Regions from separate parts of the Nonomuraea sp. H19 genome, predicted to be linked through region 1. Evidence: riboswitches for the same ligand, from Rfam matches in the RefSeq annotation. Region 1 holds a riboswitch; the other holds the start of a gene.
The links. A riboswitch is a leader RNA that binds a small molecule or an ion and turns the genes downstream of it on or off. The one in region 1 is predicted to bind cyclic di-AMP.
Positions count from the first base shown of each region.

Region 2: linked by a shared signal. The riboswitch ahead of ACTMTI_RS40035 (glycoside hydrolase family 25 protein) and the one ahead of ACTMTI_RS33260 (C40 family peptidase) in region 1 are both predicted to bind cyclic di-AMP.

Region 1 covers NZ_JBQHCV010000017.1:91,769-94,970, reverse strand. The annotation lists gene ACTMTI_RS33270 (hypothetical protein) at 1-383, shown strand, start outside; gene ACTMTI_RS33265 (amino-acid N-acetyltransferase) at 406-966, opposite strand; cyclic di-AMP (ydaO/yuaA leader) riboswitch at 1,231-1,381, shown strand; gene ACTMTI_RS33260 (C40 family peptidase) at 1,387-2,430, shown strand; gene ACTMTI_RS33255 (LuxR C-terminal-related transcriptional regulator) at 2,437-2,649, opposite strand.
Region 2 covers NZ_JBQHCV010000023.1:95,943-99,144, reverse strand. The annotation lists gene ACTMTI_RS40040 (hypothetical protein) at 1-301, shown strand, start outside; gene ACTMTI_RS40035 (glycoside hydrolase family 25 protein) at 522-1,298, opposite strand; cyclic di-AMP (ydaO/yuaA leader) riboswitch at 1,312-1,454, opposite strand; gene ACTMTI_RS40030 (phosphotransferase family protein) at 1,639-2,571, opposite strand; gene ACTMTI_RS40025 (cellulose binding domain-containing protein) at 2,890-3,202, shown strand, end outside.

The DNA.
Region 1 (3,202 bases):
TAGCCCTGCTGACCATAGTCGGGCTGCGACTGGGGTTGCTGTCCTTGCTGGGGGTAGCCCTGCTGGCCGTACTGCTGTTGCTGACCATATTGGGGCTGCTGTCCGTACTGCGGCTGCTGGGCATAGCCCTGCTGGCCGTATTGGGGCTGCTGCCCGTAGGCATCGTCCGCCCGGTAGCCGACCACAGTTGCGTCCGGGTCGGGCTCGCCGTGGCGGCGGCCCGTGTTCTGCTGCCCGTAGTCCGGGGTGCCAGGCGCAGAAGTCTCGCCGGATTCGTCCTGTGGATACGGCGGCTGTCCGGTGCTCACCGTGTCACCTCGCTTCGCGTGCGCATGTGGCACGTGTCAGGACACATGCCTGTACCGCCCAACGTATCGACATAGGTATCAACAATCACCTTTCCATCTAGTCAAGGTCCGCGTCACCCGATGTCAGATGGAGCAGCATGCGGGTGTTGCCCAGGGTGTTCGGCTTCACGTGTTCCAGGTCGAGGAACTCCGCCACACCCTCGTCGTACGAGGCCAGCAGCTCGGCGTAGACCTCTGGCGAGACCGGCGTGCCCTGGATCGGGCGGAAGCCGTGCCGCGCGAAGAAGTCGACCTCAAAAGTCAGACAGAATACACGCCGCAGCCCCAGATCCGTCGCCTGCCGTATGAGCGCGGAGACGATCCGATGGCCGATGCCCATGCCCCGGCACTGCGGATCGACGGCGACCGTGCGGACCTCGGCGAGATCCTCCCACAGCACGTGCAGCGCGCCGCAGCCGACGACCTGCCCGTCCAGCTCGGCCACCCAGAACTCCTGTACGTCCTCGTACAGCGTCACCGTGGTCTTCTCCAGGAGCCGCGGTCCCGCGCCCGCGTAGGTGTCGACCAGGCGCCTGATCGTCCGCACGTCGGGCGTGCGGGCACGGCGGACCACCGCCGCGGTCTCGGGCGTCGTCGGTTGTTCGGCCACCTGCTCCATGGCTCTCCAGAGTACAGATGTCATTACGGCTCAGCCCTAAATCCCACGTCTGGCCCAAGACTGTGACATGTCGCGGCCAGACGACTACAGGCGCGACCTCCCACAAAACCAGGGATGAAGAGGACATAAGGTCTGTTCTGCACGAGCGTCCACGAGATCACCTTGTGACCCTTCGGTTGTGAAACCTCTACAGATCCAGCAGTTCTGGTTGAGCACGAACCCGGAGTGCATTAGTGTCCAGCGACGACGTTTCCCCGCGTGTCGCGGGGTGACACGCCCAATTCCCGCGAGGGAAGCCGGGGACCCGCCGGTGGCGACCTCCGCACGCCACCACTGGGGTGAATCCGAGTCTCTCGGTAGGGCTGCTCCGGCCCGAACCCGTCAGCTAACCCGGTCGGCGTCGATGAGAGGAGCTGGTTGGTGAAGCGCACGCTCAGCCGTGAGGGGAAGTCGGCGGGCAAGAACGCCCGCCCTCCGGAACGGGCTCGGCGCCGGCGCCTTCTCGGTGTGGCAGGCGTCATAGTCGCCGCACTCCTATTCGCCGTCCCCACCGGTCCGGCCTCCGCTGATCCGAAGCCCTCGCTCAAGGAGCTCTCCGACCAGGTCGAGAAGCTGCACGTGGAGATCGAGACACTGAGCGAGCAGTACAACGGCCAGCGGGAGAAGTACAAAGTCGCCAAGAAGGCCGCCGACGCCGCGCAGAAGACGCTGACGGGCAGCGAGGCCGACTTCGCAGCCAAGCGCGCCAAGGCCGTCCTGCTCGCCCAGAACGCCTACATAACGGGCGGCCTGAACAGGGCGATGGCGTTCACCTCGTCCCAGGACCCGGAGAAGTTCCTCGACATCGTGGCGACGACCTACGCGATGGAGCAGGAGCAGGGCGAGGAGGTCAACCAACTGGCCAAGGCCATGGACGCCGCCGACCGCGCCCGAGCCGACGCCAAGACGCGCATGGACGAGCTCCAGAAGATCGTCTCAGACCTCGAATCGAAGCGCGACAAGATCACCAAGCTGGTGAAGAACGTGGAGAGCGACCTGTTCAGGCGGGCTCTGGGCGAGGCCGGCCGCCCCGGCACCCGCGCCGTCCGGGTCAACCTGCCGATCCCGGGCAACGGCAAAGCGGCCCAGGCCGCGAGGTGGGCGCTCACGCAGCAGCTCAAGCCGTACGTCTGGGGCGCCGAGGGCCCCAACTCCTACGACTGCTCCGGCCTGGTGATGGCGGCCTTCCAGCGGGTGGGCATCTCGCTGCCGCACTACACCGGGAACCAGTGGACCGCGGGCCGGCACATCTCGAAATCCGAGCTGCGCCCAGGCGACCTGGTGTTCTTCTACAACGACCTGCACCACGTCGGCATCTATCTGGGCGGCGGCATGATGGTGCACGCCCCCCAGACGGGTGATGTCGTACGTGTCGCCTCGATCGAGCGCCGGCCCTTCGCCGGCGCGGTGCGCATCGCGGACTGAACGCCCCTAGATCAACTGTCGGCGGGCTGCCCAGGCCACGGCTTCGATCGCCGTGGCCACGCCGATGCGGTCACATATGCCCCGTAACCGTCGGCGTACGGTGCGTCCACTGATGTCCAAACGTCTGCCCACCCGATCGACCGTGACCCCCTTGGCCAGCTCCGCCAGCAACGCCAAATCCGCATGGCTAAGCTCAACCCCTTCGGTGAGCACACCCATCGGGAGCCCTCCCCCCCAACAGCAACTCGGACGGGCTAAAAGCCGCTCGTCTCGCAGACGGTAAACGCATCCTGGAAAGGTCGTCAAGCACGACAATCGCCACTCTTGACGGGCGCTATTGACATGATCGGATATATGTGACGCACTCGCGTTATGAAGGTCGGGCGATGTGTCGTCTCATTGACCCATCCGGCAGCGCCGGACCCGACGCCGATACGCCTCGCCGGTGTCTTGGATTTCGCTCCGTACGATGCCGATTTTCTCGCTGACCATATGCCTGCTATCGCGAAATGAGCACGTGTCGCGCGATCGTCCGTAACGCGTGGGGCGCTGCTCGCCCCCCACCGCCCATGAGCCCTGCGCGGCGACTCCGCTTCGGCCACGGAGCCCACCCGCCGCCAGGTCAGCGGGTCGATCCGGTCTTGCGGGCGGGGCCCGCCCGGCCACGCAGGGCCGCGGGCTCCGGCCGGCAAGGCGTTCACGCCGTGCATGCTCGAACACCTCCCCCGCGCCTCGATACGCTCACCGGCGCGCTGCCGGAGGAAACGAACCC
Region 2 (3,202 bases), on a different contig from region 1:
GATGCGGATCGAACGCGGGCAGTACAAATGCTCCGGCACCTGCGAGCGGGACGGGGACAACTGGTTCACGGTGAAGGACGGCCTCCAGGAGTACGTGGCCGTACGCAAGGGCTACCACCTGCGGCTCATCTGCGACGTCGGGCAGATGGACCGGAGCGTGCTGAAGGAGGCGGCGGAAGGAGCCCGCCCGGCTGTCGGCGACGGCGGCACGCCGGCCCCTCCGCCCAGCCCGGTGGAACGCGGGGACCTGCCCAAGAACGGCGACGGCGCGCCGATCCAGCCCACGGGTCCCGGAGGGTGACCGTTCCTCATCCACGGCGCACAGCCCCACCGCGGCACCGTCCCCCCTTCATCGCCCAGCCGCCGCTCCTGCCGGCCAGCCCTCTTGAGCTCGACCGCCGCGACGGTGCGTACTCGCCCGTCGAACGCGCGGTGCTGCTCGGGCTGGCGTGACCGAGCAGGTGCCGGACGCCGGAGCGCGGCACGTATGGGGCGTGCCGCGCGGCCGGGGATGATGCCGGTTACTTACGGCCCAGGGCGCGGAGCTGGTCCAGGCTCACGGAGGAGACGTTCTGGTCCACCGGATTGTCGGTGTACTGGTGGATGGTCCAGCTCTTCCACGGCGGGGGCGGCGTGACCGTGCCTCTGGCCTTGCTGTAGTGGGCGACCCACAACGGATACTGGCCGAGGCCGTCGCCGTACTTGGTGGCGAAGTTCCAGCCGGAGTAGAACAGCGGGGTGACGCCGGTCTTGGCCTTCACCCGCTCCAGCCACGTCTTGGCCCAGGCGTTGACGTGAGCCGCGGACTTGCCGTCGGTGGTCTCCAGGTCCAGGGCCAGGAGGTCGCCGGGCTTGGCCGGCTGCCGGTTCACCACCGACAGGAAGAAGTCGGCCTCGGCGACGGGGTCGCTGGCCGGGTGGGCGTAGTGGTAGGCGCCGCGCACGATGTTCCGCCCGGCCATCTCGGCCCAGTGGCGGGCGAAGGCGCGGTCGGTGAAATCGGTGCCCTCGGTCGCCTTGACGATGCCGAACTTGGCGCCGCTGGCGGCCCAGTCGTGCGTCGGCTGGTAGTTGGAGACGTCCTGGCCGTAGATGAGCTCGTCGGCGTGCGCGGGGCCGGCGACGGACGGGGCTGCTACGGCGGCGGACGTGGCTGCCACTGCGGTGGCCATCGTCGTGGCCACTGCGGTGGCCACCACGGTTGCCACCGCGGTTGCCGCGACCTTGCGGATGATGCCGGGGGTGGCCATGCGGCTGGCCATGATCTTCGGGGCAGAGGTAAGACGGTGGTCGGCCATCGGTCGGGGGTTCTCCTTGCTTCCATACCGCTTACCGGGTTAGCTGACGGGTTCGGGCGTGGAAGCTGCCCTATGGCACCTCGGTGCCAATTCACCCCAAGTACGTACGAGTGGGTCCCCGGCTCCGCCCGCGGGCGGACTCAGCGGTCACAGGTGGGCCTGTGATGTCATGCGATGGTCAAAACACGACCGGCACAAACCGGACGTATGTCGCAAAAGATAATGTATTAACTAAAAGACTGACAAGTGGACAAATCCCTGGTCGGCGAGTTGTGACGTCCTTGTCGGGAGTCGTGTGGCAGCCGGTGCTGAGGCGTCTGATGAGAACCACACCGCTGGACTAAGTGAGATCGCCCCATGGAGCTGGTGGCGCTGAGGTGAAGAAGCGAAGCAGACCCAGGAGGCGGCTGGCCGGAGGGGCCGTCCAGTGGCGTTCGTCCGGGCGGGGAACGGGGTCGGGCAGGCGACCGAGGGCCCACATGAGGTGAAACCAGAGCACACGTGCTTCCCAGGCGGGTGTGTTCGCGGCGGTTCCATCGCCGGCTTCTTGCCGGTAGCCGTCGAGCATGGCCGGGATGCCGGTCAAAGGAATCTTGGCGAACTCGATCGCAGAGTCCGCCCAGTGGGCATCGCCCCAATCCACGATGCCGGTGAGCTGGGCCGTCTCCGGGGAGACGAGCAGGTTCTGCGGAGCGATGTCGCCGTGGACCAGGACCAGGGGCGGGTCGGCGGGGAGATGCACGGAGAGCCGGTCGAACCAGCCGGTGAGCCAGCCGGCCGCCTCCGCGTCGATCCAGCCTTCTGCCAGGAGGCGGCTGGTCAGCGCCCAGGGATCAGCGGTGCCGTCGTCCGTGGGGATGGGGAGATCTGACGCCGTCGCCGGGGACAGCCGGTGCAGCATGGCCAGCTCCCGCCCCACCTGTTGGAAGACGCGGTTCGTCACGGCGGCGGGCAGCGTGAGACGTACGAGATCCGCCCCAGGCGCTCGGGCGAGCACCATGTAGGGCACGTCCACCACCGAGCAGGTGTCATCGAAGGCGACGACATCCGGAGTGCGCACGCCCGCCTTCCGGGCGGCGGGGATGACCGCGGCCTCCTTCACCAGGTCCGGGAGGAACTGCTCGGTCCGTGGGATGCGCAGGACCAGGTCGTTCCCGAGCAGGAAGACATGGTTGGCCACCCCTGCCGGAATGGGCCGCACCTCTTCGGCGGCGAACCCGTGCCGGCCGGCGATGGCGGCCAGCGTCTCGTCACCCATCTCGTATTCCAGCATGATCGAGATGCTGACACGGTCTGCGCTTGCTCTGCTCGCGCTTTTCAGCAGCTGCGCCGGCGTGGAACTTTCACGGTCAAGCGGGCCGCAGGGAGACTCCGAGGAGATCGTTCTTGACGTGATTCGGGCACGTTTGGCCAGCTCGGCATGCGCTTGACAGTCAACAGGCTGGGCTGGGCGGTTATTAGGGCGGTGCGCCCGTGGCTGTACGGATGTGGTGGTCTGCGTTCATTCTGGGATGCGCTCCAGCGGGGCCCTCGAGCGCTGGCGCGTTGCCGCCGTTGCGAAATCAGCGAGGTGAGATCCGAGATGAGATCCATGCCGTGGCTTGCCGCGGCCGGCGCGGCACTCGTCGCCTTGGCCGTAGCGTTGTGCGCCGTCATGCTCACGGGCATTCCGCCCGCGCATGCGGCCGTGGGGCTCCACGTCAGCGGTACGAAGATCGTCGAGGCCAACGGCCAGAATTTCATCATGCGCGGGGTCAACCACCCCCACGTCTGGTTCACGAACCAGACCAGCTCTTTCGCCAACATCAAGGCGCTCGGGGCCAACACCGTGCGCGTGGTACTGGGCAGCGGCAAGCGGTGGGGCCCGTCCACCGACGTCTCCAATGTGATCTCCCTGTGCAAGC